4 regions of the Solibacillus sp. FSL W7-1472 genome follow, and region 1 is predicted to be linked to each of the others. Evidence: a T-box and tRNA genes for the amino acid it is inferred to sense, from the RefSeq annotation. Region 1 holds a T-box; the other regions hold tRNA genes.

What was found. A T-box is a leader RNA that pairs with one kind of tRNA and senses whether it is charged. The one in region 1 lies ahead of leuS (leucine--tRNA ligase), so its partner is inferred to be a tRNA-Leu.
Region 2: it has a tRNA-Leu gene. The T-box ahead of leuS (leucine--tRNA ligase) is inferred to sense a tRNA for this amino acid. The anticodon was not compared.
Region 3: it has a tRNA-Leu gene. The T-box ahead of leuS (leucine--tRNA ligase) is inferred to sense a tRNA for this amino acid. The anticodon was not compared.
Region 4: it has a tRNA-Leu gene. The T-box ahead of leuS (leucine--tRNA ligase) is inferred to sense a tRNA for this amino acid. The anticodon was not compared.

The regions. Positions count from the first base shown of each region.
Region 1 covers NZ_CP150208.1:2,870,485-2,874,474, forward strand. The annotation lists gene leuS (leucine--tRNA ligase) at 1-916, opposite strand, end outside; T-box leader at 1,029-1,244, opposite strand; gene MKY07_RS14230 (MFS transporter) at 1,296-2,465, opposite strand; gene MKY07_RS14235 (TIGR01212 family radical SAM protein) at 2,599-3,555, shown strand; gene MKY07_RS14240 (class I SAM-dependent methyltransferase) at 3,552-3,990, shown strand, end outside.
Region 2 covers NZ_CP150208.1:3,359,299-3,363,288, reverse strand. The annotation lists rRNA gene MKY07_RS16890 (23S ribosomal RNA) at 1-153, shown strand, start outside; rRNA gene rrf (5S ribosomal RNA) at 274-389, shown strand; tRNA gene MKY07_RS16880 (tRNA-Asn) at 404-479, shown strand; tRNA gene MKY07_RS16875 (tRNA-Ser) at 489-580, shown strand; tRNA gene MKY07_RS16870 (tRNA-Glu) at 598-672, shown strand; tRNA gene MKY07_RS16865 (tRNA-Val) at 700-775, shown strand; tRNA gene MKY07_RS16860 (tRNA-Met) at 794-868, shown strand; tRNA gene MKY07_RS16855 (tRNA-Asp) at 872-947, shown strand; tRNA gene MKY07_RS16850 (tRNA-Phe) at 970-1,045, shown strand; tRNA gene MKY07_RS16845 (tRNA-Thr) at 1,053-1,128, shown strand; tRNA gene MKY07_RS16840 (tRNA-Tyr) at 1,135-1,218, shown strand; tRNA gene MKY07_RS16835 (tRNA-Trp) at 1,229-1,302, shown strand; tRNA gene MKY07_RS16830 (tRNA-His) at 1,335-1,410, shown strand; tRNA gene MKY07_RS16825 (tRNA-His) at 1,450-1,525, shown strand; tRNA gene MKY07_RS16820 (tRNA-Gln) at 1,549-1,623, shown strand; tRNA gene MKY07_RS16815 (tRNA-Gly) at 1,636-1,710, shown strand; tRNA gene MKY07_RS16810 (tRNA-Cys) at 1,716-1,789, shown strand; tRNA gene MKY07_RS16805 (tRNA-Leu) at 1,834-1,914, shown strand; gene nagB (glucosamine-6-phosphate deaminase) at 2,327-3,058, shown strand; gene MKY07_RS16795 (DMT family transporter) at 3,089-3,967, opposite strand.
Region 3 covers NZ_CP150208.1:212,503-216,492, forward strand. The annotation lists rRNA gene MKY07_RS01045 (23S ribosomal RNA) at 1-1,524, shown strand, start outside; rRNA gene rrf (5S ribosomal RNA) at 1,638-1,753, shown strand; tRNA gene MKY07_RS01055 (tRNA-Val) at 1,763-1,838, shown strand; tRNA gene MKY07_RS01060 (tRNA-Thr) at 1,848-1,923, shown strand; tRNA gene MKY07_RS01065 (tRNA-Lys) at 1,930-2,005, shown strand; tRNA gene MKY07_RS01070 (tRNA-Gly) at 2,056-2,130, shown strand; tRNA gene MKY07_RS01075 (tRNA-Leu) at 2,135-2,223, shown strand; tRNA gene MKY07_RS01080 (tRNA-Arg) at 2,251-2,327, shown strand; tRNA gene MKY07_RS01085 (tRNA-Pro) at 2,351-2,427, shown strand; tRNA gene MKY07_RS01090 (tRNA-Ala) at 2,436-2,511, shown strand; tRNA gene MKY07_RS01095 (tRNA-Ser) at 2,531-2,623, shown strand; tRNA gene MKY07_RS01100 (tRNA-Asp) at 2,650-2,725, shown strand; tRNA gene MKY07_RS01105 (tRNA-Phe) at 2,736-2,811, shown strand; tRNA gene MKY07_RS01110 (tRNA-Ile) at 2,818-2,894, shown strand; tRNA gene MKY07_RS01115 (tRNA-Asn) at 2,904-2,979, shown strand; tRNA gene MKY07_RS01120 (tRNA-Glu) at 2,982-3,053, shown strand; gene MKY07_RS01125 (hypothetical protein) at 3,168-3,590, shown strand.
Region 4 covers NZ_CP150208.1:443,163-447,152, reverse strand. The annotation lists gene MKY07_RS02235 (S-layer homology domain-containing protein) at 1-868, opposite strand, end outside; tRNA gene MKY07_RS02230 (tRNA-Glu) at 1,133-1,204, opposite strand; tRNA gene MKY07_RS02225 (tRNA-Asn) at 1,206-1,281, opposite strand; tRNA gene MKY07_RS02220 (tRNA-Ile) at 1,293-1,369, opposite strand; tRNA gene MKY07_RS02215 (tRNA-Gly) at 1,381-1,454, opposite strand; tRNA gene MKY07_RS02210 (tRNA-Phe) at 1,458-1,533, opposite strand; tRNA gene MKY07_RS02205 (tRNA-Asp) at 1,539-1,614, opposite strand; tRNA gene MKY07_RS02200 (tRNA-Met) at 1,618-1,692, opposite strand; tRNA gene MKY07_RS02195 (tRNA-Ser) at 1,737-1,829, opposite strand; tRNA gene MKY07_RS02190 (tRNA-Met) at 1,842-1,915, opposite strand; tRNA gene MKY07_RS02185 (tRNA-Arg) at 1,975-2,051, opposite strand; tRNA gene MKY07_RS02180 (tRNA-Leu) at 2,072-2,160, opposite strand; tRNA gene MKY07_RS02175 (tRNA-Gly) at 2,166-2,240, opposite strand; tRNA gene MKY07_RS02170 (tRNA-Lys) at 2,291-2,366, opposite strand; tRNA gene MKY07_RS02165 (tRNA-Val) at 2,377-2,452, opposite strand; rRNA gene rrf (5S ribosomal RNA) at 2,464-2,579, opposite strand; rRNA gene MKY07_RS02155 (23S ribosomal RNA) at 2,654-3,990, opposite strand, start outside.

The DNA.
Region 1 (3,990 bases):
CTGTGAATACACCTGTTTTTTCTTTTGCTAAGTCTGTACGTTCTAAATCAGATTTTAATGATACTTTTTCCAAGTATGCCTCTACTGCTTCTTTTTGCTCTGCAGTAGTAATGTCAGCTACTAATTTATGCTCTGGTGCTAATACACAGTATGTCGCGCCAAATAATGTATCCGGACGTGTTGTAAATACTTCGAAGTTTTTGTCTGTGCCAGCAACAGTGAATTTCACTTGTGCGCCTTCAGAACGGCCGATCCAGTTACGTTGCATTTCCTTAATTGATTCAGGCCAGTCAACATCAACTAAATCATCGACTAAACGGTCTGCATATTTTGTAATACGCAGTACCCATTGTCGCATCGGACGACGTACTACCGGGTGACCGCCACGCTCAGAAACTCCGTCGATTACTTCCTCGTTAGCAAGAACCGTACCTAATGCTTCACACCAGTTTACTGCCACTTCATCTACATACGCTAAATCCATTTCCACTAACTTAGTGAAAATCCATTGCGTCCATTTATAATAAGACGGGTCAGTTGTGTTAATTTCACGATCCCAGTCATAAGAGAAGCCTAGCTCGTTAATTTGACGTTTGAATGTCGCGATGTTTTTAGCTGTAAATTCAGCTGGGTCATTCCCTGTATCAAGTGCATATTGCTCTGCAGGTAAACCGAATGCATCCCAACCCATTGGATGAAGGACATTGTAGCCTTGCATACGTTTAAAACGAGACAAAATATCTGTCGCTGTATAACCTTCAGGGTGTCCTACGTGCAGACCCGCACCTGATGGGTAAGGGAACATATCCAATGCATAAAACTTTGGCTTATCCATTTCATTTTCAGTTTTGAATGTTTTATTGACATCCCAAAACGTTTGCCACTTTTTCTCAATTTGCTGATGATTAAAACTCACAATAATTCCTCCTTTAAATATATTCTTGCTGTGGTTTATGTATTTTAGGCGTATCATCAATGATTTAACAGAATATTCAAAAAATAAAAAAATCCCGTCCCATCTTATGATAAGAAGGGACGAGAGATATTTTTTACTCCCGCGGTACCACCCAAATTAGTGACGCAGCACTCAGCTTCATTTCTTAACGCGAATACACGGCCATTAGCTACTATTACTTCACTAAAGCAAACTCCGAGGCGAGTTCAACTTGACACTTACCGGCTTCCACCTGCCGCCAGCTCTCTATAAAGTGTGTCCATTTACTATTCCTCATCACAGTCAATATTATTATTTCATTCATTTTAACGAATTCAACACAAAAGCACAAGTAACTGTTTTATGTTTGTTCTTTTCCTAGCGTACGATCAAAGAGCAGACATGGAATAATGGCAACGATAATTAGTACCGATAATATAAGCATTAATATTTGCATGCCATATAAATCTACCATTAACCCGCCAAACACAGGCCCAATCATCCGCCCAATTGTCGATGCACTATTGACGAGCCCTTGATAAAAACCTTCTTGTCCATGAGGTGCCAGTTTATTGGCAATCATCGGAATGACCGGTGTGAAGAACACTTCCCCAAATGTCAAAATGACCATCGCTGCAGCAAACATCTTAAAGTCCTGGGCAAAATAAACGACGATATAAGATAGCGACATCAATATCAGCCCAAGCACCAGCTGATGCTTTATTTTGTTTTCCCAACGTGTAACAAGCGGACGGATAATCGGCTGAACAGCAACGATCATAAAGCCGTTGATTGTCCAGAGTAAACTGTATTCAGACAGGCTCATTCCTAATCCTTGTGTATAAGAAGAAATGGTCGCGCTCCATTGGGAGTAGCTTAACCAGCAGACGATTAAAGATATACTTAATATACTAAGCGCCACAATCGGCCCTCTGTTTCTTCTTTTTGTCTCATTACCTGAGAAAGGTTTTGTTGTCAGTCCCTTCATATCAAAACGCTTATATGTTGTGATGACAAGTACAAAAAATACAGCATAGAAAAATAGATTCGCACTAAATACATAGTCAAACTTAATATCGGCAACAATGCCAGCCAATGCCGGGCCGATTGCGACCCCTACGTTGTTTGCCAAAAAGATCGAGTTAAAAGCACGTCGACCTCCTTCTGGCCAGGCACTTCCTGCAATCGCATAAATCGCCGGGTATACAATCCCTCCACTAAAGCCCATCATCGTTAAAAATATGATGTATTGTGGCCAATCATGCCAAATCGTTAATAGTGTGATTGACAATAAATTAAATACAACCCCAATTAAAATTGCTTTATAGCCACCTAATTTATCAAATAAGTAACCGCCTACTAGATTGCCGAAAACACCAGCCAATGAATTTAACATAAGGACAATTCCAGCGGTAGTTAAGGATTTTCCTAAATGATCATGAATATAAATACTATTTAAAGGCCATAAAAACGAATTTCCGACCGTATTTACGAATGTACCAATAATTAATAGCCATACTTGTTTCGGCACTAACTTTCCTCCTTCAATATTTGCTCAATTTACTAGTTTATTCTTTAACAGGAATTTGTACAAGAAAAAGATTTCTATTAGGACACGATGTTCTGTCCATGTTAGAATAATACGTTAGAGGAGTGAACAAGGAATGACAGAAACAAATTTTCCTTTCCCGTCAGATGGGAAACGTTATTATACATGGAATCGCTATTTACGAAACGAATTCGGAAAGAAAGTATACAAAGTCGCTTTGGATGCAGGGTTTGATTGTCCAAACCGTGATGGGACGGTCGCTTTTGGCGGTTGTACATTTTGTTCAGCAGCTGGTTCAGGTGACTTTGCGGGCAGTAAAGTCGATCCGATTCCCGTACAGTTCGAAAAGATCAAAGCAAAAATGGAGAACAAATGGAAAGACGGCTTAACAATGGCCTACTTCCAAGCGTATACAAATACACACGCTCCACTTGAAGTACTAAAGGAAAAGTTCGAAGCAGCGCTTGCCTGTGAAGGAGTAATGGGCCTTTCAATTGCAACGCGTCCAGATTGCCTGCCGGACGATGTTGTAGAATATTTGGCAGAGTTAAATGAACGCACGTATTTATGGGTAGAATTGGGACTTCAAACGGTTCATGAAAAAACGGCCAATTTAATTAACCGTGCACATGATTATGCGACATATGTGGAAGGGGTTAATAAATTGCGCAAGCATGGCATTCGTGTAGTGACGCATATTATTAACGGATTGCCGCTAGAGGATTACGATATGATGATGGAAACGGCCCGTGAAGTGGCAAAGCTCGATGTCCAAGGTATCAAAATCCATCTTCTGCACCTTTTAAAAGGAACACCACTTGTGAAGCAATACGAAAAAGGCATGCTGGAATTTATGGAAAAGGATGCTTATATTCAGCTTGTAGCAGATCAGCTTGAAATTATTCCGCCTGAAATGATTGTCCACCGTATTACTGGTGATGGTCCAATCGATTTAATGATCGGTCCGATGTGGTCTGTCAACAAATGGGAAGTTCTGAACGGAATTGATGCAGAGCTGGAACGTAGAGGTTCTTATCAAGGGAAGTTTTATAAGGCGGAAGTGTCCAAATGAAATTAGAACGTGTTATTCAATATGCCCAAACATTATTGGAAATGTCGGTTTCCGAGGGTGATATTGCGGTCGATGCAACAGCTGGAAATGGACATGATACTCTTTTTTTAGCAAATCTCGTTGGGGATGACGGCTATGTATATGCTTTTGATGTGCAAAAAGAAGCGGTTGATGCGACATTGCACCGTCTGCTCGACAATGCACTCGAGCATCGGGCTATTGTTTTAAAAGACGGACATGAAAATGTAGCAAATTATATTCATAAACCCGTATCAGCAGCAATTTTCAATCTTGGCTATTTGCCCGGCAGCAATCATGAAATTGTGACAAAGCCGAATACTACAATCCAAGCGATCGAAAGTTTGTTAAAGCTGTTAAAAGTCGGAGGAATGATCGTTTTAGTCGTCTATCACGGTCACGAAGGCGGAAAAAATG
Region 2 (3,990 bases), 490 kb from region 1:
GAAAGCATCTAAGCATGAAGCCCCCCTCAAGATGAGATTTCCCATTACGCAAGTAAGTAAGACCCCTGAAAGACGATCAGGTAGATAGGTTCGAGGTGGAAGTGCGGTGACGCATGCAGCTGACGAATACTAATCGGTCGAGGACTTAACCACATTTTATTGCTCAATTCAATGAAACGTTTATCCAGTTTTGAAAGAATGAAAAATTATTATATAAATACTTGACAAATAAGAAAAGTATGATATAATAAATAATGTCTTTCGATTAAATAGTCTAGTGATGATGGCAAAGAGGTCACACCCGTTCCCATACCGAACACGGAAGTTAAGCTCTTTAGCGCCGATGGTAGTTGGGGGATTCCCCCTGTGAGAGTAGGACGTCGCTAGGCTGTTATAGAATTATTCCGAAGTAGCTCAGTTGGTAGAGCATCCGGCTGTTAACCGGCAGGTCGCAGGTTCGAGTCCTGCCTTCGGAGCCATTAAATCTTGGAGAGTTGTCCGAGTGGCCGAAGGAGCACGATTGGAAATCGTGTATGCGGGTAACCCTGCATCAAGGGTTCAAATCCCTTACTCTCCGCCAGGCTTAATTTATAAAGAGGCCCGTTGGTCAAGTGGTTAAGACACCGCCCTTTCACGGCGGTAACACGGGTTCGAATCCCGTACGGGTCACCAAAAGATACATAAGTAGTATCCAGCATTGGAGGATTAGCTCAGCTGGGAGAGCACCTGCCTTACAAGCAGGGGGTCGGCGGTTCGAGCCCGTCATCCTCCACCATTAAACAAATAGTATTATCGCGGGGTGGAGCAGTGGTAGCTCGTCGGGCTCATAACCCGAAGGTCGCAGGTTCAAGTCCTGCCCCCGCAACCAAATGGTCCCGTGGTGTAGCGGTTAACATGCCTGCCTGTCACGCAGGAGATCGCCGGTTCGATCCCGGTCGGGACCGCCATTTTTTAAAAAAATTAATTTGTGGGTTTGTAGCTCAGTTGGTAGAGCATTAGATTGAAGCTCTAAGTGTCGGCGGTTCGATTCCGTCCAAACCCACCATATTTTTGCCGGTGTAGCTCAGTTGGTAGAGCAACTGACTTGTAATCAGTAGGTCGAGGGTTCGACTCCTTTCGCCGGCACCATTACCTGGAGGGGTAGCGAAGTGGCTAAACGCGGCGGACTGTAAATCCGCTCCTTAGGGTTCGGCGGTTCGAATCCGTCCCCCTCCACCATCCTTTTGATAGGGGCATAGTTTAAAGGTAGAACTACGGTCTCCAAAACCGTCAGTGTGGGTTCGATTCCTACTGCCCCTGCCAAATAACTTAAAAATACTTAAAATAATATAGTGGCGGTTGTGGCGAAGTGGTTAACGCACCTGATTGTGGTTCAGGCATTCGTGGGTTCGATTCCCATCAGTCGCCCCATTTTTATTTAGGTTTAAGTGTTAAAATTATAATATAGTGGCGGTTGTGGCGAAGTGGTTAACGCACCTGATTGTGGTTCAGGCATTCGTGGGTTCGATTCCCATCAGTCGCCCCATTCTATATCATAATTTAAATATTTGGGGTATAGCCAAGCGGTAAGGCAACGGATTTTGATTCCGTCATGCCCTGGTTCGAATCCAGGTACCCCAGCCATTTTTTTATTTTGCGGAAGTAGTTCAGTGGTAGAACACCACCTTGCCAAGGTGGGGGTCGCGAGTTCGAACCTCGTCTTCCGCTCCAAATATGGCGGCATAGCCAAGTGGTAAGGCACAGGTCTGCAACACCTTTATCACCGGTTCAAATCCGGTTGCCGCCTCCATATTTTATTTAATCGGAGAAACCGATTTTTTTTTACCTTATTTTGCCGAGTTGGTGGAATGGCAGACACGACGGACTCAAAATCCGTTGCCGCGAGGCGTGTGGGTTCAAGTCCCACACTCGGTATCTGAAAAAAAGACTTCACAGTTCATACTGTGAGGTCTTTTTTTATTTTTATAATCGATATATAAAGTCCCATAATCTTTTTAAAGAGCATAGAATAGATTATAGAATCCGACTTCAACAGTGGTATTTATAAGTGAAATTAGGAAAGAATAGATTCATCGATTCTTTTATATGATAATGAGAAAAATAAAGTCTGCGTACGGAATATTGGGAAATTAGTATGGGAGAATATCATATTATATACAAAGGAAATTAGTATGTTTTCCAGAAAATCCTGCACGTTTTTTCTGGCGTATTAAAATTATTTACTATAAAATTAACATAGTGATGTTAGGAATGAATTTTAAAAAAACGCATTTTATTTAAGTGATATAAATTATGGAATATAGCGAGGAAGTAGGGAATTAAACAAATGAATGTAGCAACAAATTTTAAGTGGATTGAAGCGGCAAACTATGGTGAGTTGAGTAAAATTGCTGCAACAATTTTTATAGATCAATTAAAAAAGGATAGTTCAACGGTATTTGGAATGGCTACAGGAGGTACCCCGGAAGGCTTTTATAAAAAGCTTGTAGCTGCGTATAAGGCAGGCGAAGTATCTTTTAAACAAGCCAAGTCTTTCAACTTGGATGAATATATCGGTATTAATCCGGCAAATGAAGCGAGCTACCATTATTATATGGACTATAACCTGTTTAATCATATCGATATGAAACGGGAAAATATTTATTTACCAGCTGGTAATAAGTCGAATTTAGAAAAAGCTGCCGCTGAATATGATGCATTGATTAATGCGGCGGGAAATATTGATATACAGCTTTTAGGAATTGGTGTAAATGGACATATCGGTTTTAATGAACCTGGAACTCCTTTTGATTTAGGTACAAATATTGTAGAGCTTGCACAGTCTACACGTGAAGCGAATCAAGTCTATTTTGATTCTATTGATGATGTGCCGACACATGCCATTACAATGGGGATCAAAACAATTTTAAGTTCTAAAAAGATTGTATTATTAATTTCAGGTGCATCAAAACAGGAGGCATTTGAACGTTTACGCAGCGGTGTCGTAACAGAAGATTTCCCTGCGAGCGCACTGCACAACCATCCAGATGTGACGGTTATTTATACAGATGTAAAATAAGGTAAAGGAGTGCATACATTGTGCACTCCTTTATTTGATCGATGAAATAAATACTCCTGTAATTACCGCAATGCCTCCGATTACTTGAGCGATGAGGAGTTGCTCATTTAAAAACAGTACAGCAAAGATTGTGGCAAATAGAGGAATAAAGTTTAAATAGATTCCTGCTTTGTTTGCTCCTAATGAGACAACGCCATTGTTCCAGCTTAAAAAGGCAACTATCGAAGCAATGATCCCTACATAAAAAATCGCCCCAATTGTCGAAGCGTTCCATACGATTGCTTGTGATGTTGTTAGTAGTTCATATACTGCGAACGGCAGTAACATAATAGCTCCGATTGCAATCGTCACTAAAAACGTAGAATAACCCGGCAGCTTACCTGCGTACTTTTTAATGAGTAATGAATAGAAACTCCAGCACACTACCGCAATCAAAACGATCAAGTCCCCTTTGTTGAATGAAAATGAAAGCAGGCTTTGTAATGAGCCTCCGGATATAATAAAGAGCACTCCGGCTAAAGAAAGCAGTGTGCCGATCATTTGGAACTTCGTTAACCGTTCTTTTAAAAAGATAAAGCTCAGTATGTATATAATAATCGGTGTTGATGAATTCATTAAAGATGCATTAATGGATGTTGTATCATGCAAGCCGATGTAGACGAGTGTATTGAATGCGGCAACTCCTGTTATTGCTAAAATGATGACAGCACCCCAATGCTGTTTCAGCGCAGGCCATTCTTTTTTCGTCCGGTTGTAAGCGATTGGGAAAAATACGAGAAAGGCAACAATCCAACGTAAAAAGGCAAGTGTAATCGGAGGAATATCTCCTGAAACAGCTCGTCCAATTACAAAGTTGCCGCCCCACAATAAAGTAGCCAAAATGAGCAGTAGCTGTGGTGGAAATTTCATTATTGAGCATCTCCTTATATTGG
Region 3 (3,990 bases), 1.3 Mb from region 1:
CGATAGGCGTAGGCGATGGACAACAGGTTGATATTCCTGTACCACCTCCTCACCGTTTGAGAAATGGGGGGACGCAGTAGGATAGGGTAAGCACGCCGTTGGTTGCGCGTGTTCAAGCAGTAAGGCGTGTATGTAGGCAAATCCGCATACTTTAACGTTGAGCTGTGATGACGAGCTCGTATGAGCGAAGTTCCTGATTTCACACTGCCAAGAAAAGCCTCTATCGAGGTGAGAGGTGCCCGTACCGCAAACCGACACAGGTAGTCGAGGAGAGAATCCTAAGGTGTGCGAGAGAACTCTCGTTAAGGAACTCGGCAAAATGACCCCGTAACTTCGGGAGAAGGGGTGCTTCTTTGGGTGCATAGCCTAGAGAAGCCGCAGTGAATAGGCCCAGGCGACTGTTTAGCAAAAACACAGGTCTCTGCAAAACCGTAAGGTGACGTATAGGGGCTGACGCCTGCCCGGTGCTGGAAGGTTAAGAGGAGCGGTTAGCGCAAGCGAAGCTGTGAATTGAAGCCCCAGTAAACGGCGGCCGTAACTATAACGGTCCTAAGGTAGCGAAATTCCTTGTCGGGTAAGTTCCGACCCGCACGAAAGGCGTAACGATCTGGGCACTGTCTCAACGAGAGACTCGGTGAAATTATAGTACCTGTGAAGATGCAGGTTACCCGCGACAGGACGGAAAGACCCCGTGGAGCTTTACTGTAGCCTGATATTGAATTTTGGTACAACTTGTACAGGATAGGTAGGAGCCAGAGATCTCGGAGCGCCAGCTTCGAAGGAGGCGTCGGTGGGATACTACCCTGGTTGTATTGAACTTCTAACCCATGCCCCTTAGCGGGGTAGGAGACAGTGTCAGGCGGACAGTTTGACTGGGGCGGTCGCCTCCTAAAGAGTAACGGAGGCGCCCAAAGGTTCCCTCAGAATGGTTGGAAATCATTCGTAGAGTGTAAAGGCATAAGGGAGCTTGACTGCGAGACCTACAAGTCGAGCAGGGTCGAAAGACGGGCTTAGTGATCCGGTGGTTCCGCATGGAAGGGCCATCGCTCAACGGATAAAAGCTACCCCGGGGATAACAGGCTTATCTCCCCCAAGAGTCCACATCGACGGGGAGGTTTGGCACCTCGATGTCGGCTCATCGCATCCTGGGGCTGTAGTCGGTCCCAAGGGTTGGGCTGTTCGCCCATTAAAGCGGTACGCGAGCTGGGTTCAGAACGTCGTGAGACAGTTCGGTCCCTATCCGTCGTGGGCGTAGGAAATTTGAGAGGAGCTGTCCTTAGTACGAGAGGACCGGGATGGACATACCGCTGGTGTACCAGTTGTCTTGCCAAAGGCATCGCTGGGTAGCTATGTATGGACGGGATAAGTGCTGAAAGCATCTAAGCATGAAGCCCCCCTCAAGATGAGATTTCCCATTACGCAAGTAAGTAAGACCCCTGAAAGACGATCAGGTAGATAGGTTCGAGGTGGAAGTGCGGTGACGCATGCAGCTGACGAATACTAATCGGTCGAGGACTTAACCACATTTTATTGCACAAATTCAATGAAACGTTTATCCAGTTTTGAAAGAATGATCTTTCTAAGGGTTTCAAGACACAAGCTAAAGGATAGCGCCGTGAATTGGAAGCCGAAAATAGTGAAGTGATGATGGCAAAGAGGTCACACCCGTTCCCATACCGAACACGGAAGTTAAGCTCTTTAGCGCCGATGGTAGTTGGGGGCTTCCCCCTGTGAGAGTAGGACGTCGCTTCGCTAGAATATTGGAGGATTAGCTCAGCTGGGAGAGCACCTGCCTTACAAGCAGGGGGTCGGCGGTTCGAGCCCGTCATCCTCCACCATTTCTAAATGCCGGTGTAGCTCAGTTGGTAGAGCAACTGACTTGTAATCAGTAGGTCGAGGGTTCGACTCCTTTCGCCGGCACCATTTAGAGAGCCATTAGCTCAGTTGGTAGAGCATCTGACTTTTAATCAGAGGGTCGAAGGTTCGAGTCCTTCATGGCTCACCAGTTTTATAAAATTATACATACTGTCAGAATAAATAAATCTTAAGCATTTTGCGGAAGTAGTTCAGTGGTAGAACACCACCTTGCCAAGGTGGGGGTCGCGAGTTCGAACCTCGTCTTCCGCTCCAAAATGCCGGGGTGGCGGAACTGGCAGACGCACAGGACTTAAAATCCTGCGGTGAGTGATCACCGTGCCGGTTCGATTCCGGCCCTCGGCACCATTTTATAATTCTTATCTCTAATAATGCGCGCCCGTAGCTCAATTGGATAGAGCGTCTGACTACGGATCAGAAGGTTGTGGGTTCGACTCCTGCCGGGCGCGCCATAATATATTTTTACTGACATATTCGGAATGTAGCTCAGCTTGGTAGAGCACTTGGTTTGGGACCAAGGGGTCGTAGGTTCGAATCCTGTCATTCCGACCATTATTTATGGGGCCTTAGCTCAGCTGGGAGAGCGCCTGCCTTGCACGCAGGAGGTCAGCGGTTCGATCCCGCTAGGCTCCACCATTTATATTTTATTCCCTTTGGAGGTATACCCAAGTCTGGCTGAAGGGATCGGTCTTGAAAACCGACAGGCGGGTAACACCGCGCGGGGGTTCGAATCCCTCTACCTCCTCCATTTTTAATATTTTTACTTTAGATGTTGGTCCCGTGGTGTAGCGGTTAACATGCCTGCCTGTCACGCAGGAGATCGCCGGTTCGATCCCGGTCGGGACCGCCATTTTTTTTATGGGTTTGTAGCTCAGTTGGTAGAGCATTAGATTGAAGCTCTAAGTGTCGGCGGTTCGATTCCGTCCAAACCCACCATACTATGGGCCTATAGCTCAGCTGGTTAGAGCGCACGCCTGATAAGCGTGAGGTCGATGGTTCGAGTCCATTTAGGCCCACCATAGTATTATTCCGAAGTAGCTCAGTTGGTAGAGCATCCGGCTGTTAACCGGCAGGTCGCAGGTTCGAGTCCTGCCTTCGGAGCCATTGGCCCGTTGGTCAAGTGGTTAAGACACCGCCCTTTCACGGCGGTAACACGGGTTCGAATCCCGTACGGGTCATATACACTTGAAAGAAAACACATTGCAGATTTTGCAATGTGTTTTTTGTTATTTTAAAAATGAATTCAACATAGGGAATTATTTGAAATACTGAATGTTAAGGAGTTTGAAGAAATGAGTATGATAGCCTATATAGGCTTTAATTTTCCGATAAAACTAAATGAAGGTGATGTAGAACATGAATATGAAGTTGACTATGTTTACCCCGATGCAGAACATCTTAACATAGTTAAACAAAAGCATTTTACGACACCCTATATCTTTGAGATTTTACAATTTGCAAATCCTATTTGGGAATTGACGGACTATAATAAGGCTTATTCTCCACATAACTATGAAAAATCTAAAAAAAAATTTCTCAATTTATGTCATTCTCTAAAAGAATTGCTCCCGAAAGGTGATATTTGTGAAATATATATCTGCTGGGACGGAGAAGAAAATGAAGACCTTGAAGTTGAATTGAAGATTAATTTAAATGATTTACAAATTGAAGCCATTGAAATATATGAAAAGTGCTTTATTCGTGTAGAAAACTAAAGGTTAAATTAGAGTATGAGTATTGTCATGAAAGGAAAATAATTAGAGGAACTTAATTTGCTGAGCTCCTCTAATTATTTATTTCAAAATCAACAATTAAATTTAACAGAGCCTTTTGTTTAGTAAAGGGAGGGCCATCAATAAAAATGAAGGTTACCTGGTAGACTGTCCAGCTGTAATGAGCGATACAAATAGTAAATCATACAGCTATTACAACTTTATACTTTAATAAAAAACATCCTACAGACAAATCGCTTTCGGCATGGACGATTTATCGATGTAGGATGTTTTTTTGAGATATATTATAAAAGGGATGCGTGGAAAATTGTTCAAAGTTCAATTGTTATACTATGTGATTAAAAATGAAGAATTTTACGTTCTATAAAAATTGGGCAGAATT
Region 4 (3,990 bases), 1.5 Mb from region 1:
TCCCGCTGTTAATAAACTCGCCAACCGTAAAGCTTTCCAGTACTGCAGCTAATCCACCGATATGATCGGCATCTGGATGTGTTGCTACTACGTAATCAAGCTTCTTCACATTTTTAGATTTTAAATAAGCAACAACCGTGCTGCCGTATTCTTTCGTCCCTGCATCAATAAGCATTGTTTTTCCATTTGGTGCTTGAACGAAAATCGAGTCTCCTTGTCCAACATCTAAAAAGTGTACGTTCAATTTAGAAGATGTTGAGCCTAAACCTTCCTGATATTTCACTGCACGTGCTAAAAATGCAGAAATATGAGCACGCGTTAAATTATTCGCAGGCTTAAATGTACCATCCTCATAACCAGTTGTAATATTGGCTGCAGCTAATTGGCTCACTGCTTCATATGCCGTATGCCCTTTTTTCACATCTTTAAAGGTTTTCGTGCCATTCGGTAAATCAAATGCACGTGCAATAAATGCAGCCATATGATCACGTGTCACTTTTGTCGTCGGCTTAAATGTACCATCCGTATAGCCGTTAATGATACCGGCCTCCACAGCTGATTGAATATACCCACTGTTTTTATGAGACTTCGGAACATCTTTAAACTTCGTAGCTCGCTGTGTGCCGTCAAGACCAACAGCTTTTGCGACCATGACAGCCACTTCTTCGCGTGTCACAATGTCCTTTACACCGTATATCTTTTTATCGACGCTAATAATACCTTTATCCAATAAAAAAGCTATATCCTGATAGTTACTATGCTTTGGCGTTACATCAGTAAACACTTGTTCCGCACTTGTTGGTGTAGCATATAACATCGAAGATATAGTTAGTAGAAACACTAATAATAGACTAAATACTTTTTTCATTTTCTAACCTCCCTTATTCATTATAGATTTTTCAATAAAGAAAGAAAGTTATTTTTGAATAGTATTTAAATAATCTTTTGGTAGTAATGGATTGTTCATCCTTTTCATGACCACACAAAATTATAATTGGGATTTGTCGCTTTTTCCCTTTTTTTCAACAACTTAATATCGTTAAACTAATATCCTATTTCGAGAAGGACTATAAGAAATTTAAAATCCTTTACAAATAAAAAAAGCATGCAGCTTCTGCTACATGCTTAGAAATGACCCGTACGGGATTCGAACCCGTGTTACCGCCGTGAAAGGGCGGTGTCTTAACCACTTGACCAACGGGCCATGGCTCCGAAGGCAGGATTCGAACCTGCGACCTGCCGGTTAACAGCCGGATGCTCTACCAACTGAGCTACTTCGGAATAATTATATATGGTGGGCCTAAATGGACTCGAACCATCGACCTCACGCTTATCAGGCGTGCGCTCTAACCAGCTGAGCTATAGGCCCTATTTAAAAACTGGAGCGGGTGATCGGAATCGAACCGACAACATCAGCTTGGAAGGCTGAGGTTTTACCACTAAACTACACCCGCATATGGTGGGTTTGGACGGAATCGAACCGCCGACACTTAGAGCTTCAATCTAATGCTCTACCAACTGAGCTACAAACCCATAAATGGCGGTCCCGACCGGGATCGAACCGGCGATCTCCTGCGTGACAGGCAGGCATGTTAACCGCTACACCACGGGACCATTTGGTTGCGGGGGCAGGACTTGAACCTGCGACCTTCGGGTTATGAGCCCGACGAGCTACCACTGCTCCACCCCGCGACAATATTATGTTTGAACCTGTTTTAATAAACAGTTAGTAAAAATGGAGGAGGTAGAGGGATTCGAACCCCCGCGCGGTGTTACCCGCCTGTCGGTTTTCAAGACCGATCCCTTCAGCCAGACTTGGGTATACCTCCAAAATTTTAAAATGGCTACCGAGGGAGTCGAACCCACGACCTTTCGGGTATGAACCGAATGCTCTAGCCAGCTGAGCTAGGTAGCCATGATCAATAGTTATCTCTACTAGTTAAAGCAATGTAAGCTCTATCCAGTTGAGTTATATGGCGCGCCCGGCAGGAGTCGAACCCACAACCTTCTGATCCGTAGTCAGACGCTCTATCCAATTGAGCTACGGGCGCATATTGTTTATTTATAAAGATGGTGCCGAGGGCCGGAATCGAACCGGCACGGTGATCACTCACCGCAGGATTTTAAGTCCTGTGCGTCTGCCAGTTCCGCCACCCCGGCATTTTTGGAGCGGAAGACGAGGTTCGAACTCGCGACCCCCACCTTGGCAAGGTGGTGTTCTACCACTGAACTACTTCCGCAAAATGCTTAAGATATTTTTACTCTGACAGTATATATAATGATTATAAACTGGTGAGCCATGAAGGACTCGAACCTTCGACCCTCTGATTAAAAGTCAGATGCTCTACCAACTGAGCTAATGGCTCTTGATTAAAATGGTGGAGGATGACGGGCTCGAACCGCCGACCCCCTGCTTGTAAGGCAGGTGCTCTCCCAGCTGAGCTAATCCTCCAAAAAAAATAAGCGAAGCGACGTCCTACTCTCGCAGGGGGAAGCCCCCAACTACCATCGGCGCTAAAGAGCTTAACTTCCGTGTTCGGTATGGGAACGGGTGTGACCTCTTTGCCATCATCACTTCACTTAATTATTTAGTTAAAAGAAATTTCATTCTTTCAAAACTGGATAAACGTTTCATTGAATTGAGCAATAAAATGTGGTTAAGTCCTCGACCGATTAGTATTCGTCAGCTGCATGCGTCACCGCACTTCCACCTCGAACCTATCTACCTGATCGTCTTTCAGGGGTCTTACTTACTTGCGTAATGGGAAATCTCATCTTGAGGGGGGCTTCATGCTTAGATGCTTTCAGCACTTATCCCGTCCATACATAGCTACCCAGCGATGCCTTTGGCAAGACAACTGGTACACCAGCGGTATGTCCATCCCGGTCCTCTCGTACTAAGGACAGCTCCTCTCAAATTTCCTACGCCCACGACGGATAGGGACCGAACTGTCTCACGACGTTCTGAACCCAGCTCGCGTACCGCTTTAATGGGCGAACAGCCCAACCCTTGGGACCGACTACAGCCCCAGGATGCGATGAGCCGACATCGAGGTGCCAAACCTCCCCGTCGATGTGGACTCTTGGGGGAGATAAGCCTGTTATCCCCGGGGTAGCTTTTATCCGTTGAGCGATGGCCCTTCCATGCGGAACCACCGGATCACTAAGCCCGTCTTTCGACCCTGCTCGACTTGTAGGTCTCGCAGTCAAGCTCCCTTATGCCTTTACACTCTACGAATGATTTCCAACCATTCTGAGGGAACCTTTGGGCGCCTCCGTTACTCTTTAGGAGGCGACCGCCCCAGTCAAACTGTCCGCCTGACACTGTCTCCTACCCCGCTAAGGGGCATGGGTTAGAAGTTCAATACAACCAGGGTAGTATCCCACCGACGCCTCCTTCGAAGCTGGCGCTCCGAGATCTCTGGCTCCTACCTATCCTGTACAAGTTGTACCAAAATTCAATATCAGGCTACAGTAAAGCTCCACGGGGTCTTTCCGTCCTGTCGCGGGTAACCTGCATCTTCACAGGTACTATAATTTCACCGAGTCTCTCGTTGAGACAGTGCCCAGATCGTTACGCCTTTCGTGCGGGTCGGAACTTACCCGACAAGGAATTTCGCTACCTTAGGACCGTTATAGTTACGGCCGCCGTTTACTGGGGCTTCAATTCACAGCTTCGCTTGCGCTAACCGCTCCTCTTAACCTTCCAGCACCGGGCAGGCGTCAGCCCCTATACGTCACCTTACGGTTTTGCAGAGACCTGTGTTTTTGCTAAACAGTCGCCTGGGCCTATTCACTGCGGCTTCTCTAGGCTATGCACCCAAAGAAGCACCCCTTCTCCCGAAGTTACGGGGTCATTTTGCCGAGTTCCTTAACGAGAGTTCTCTCGCACACCTTAGGATTCTCTCCTCGACTACCTGTGTCGGTTTGCGGTACGGGCACCTCTCACCTCGATAGAGGCTTTTCTTGGCAGTGTGAAATCAGGAACTT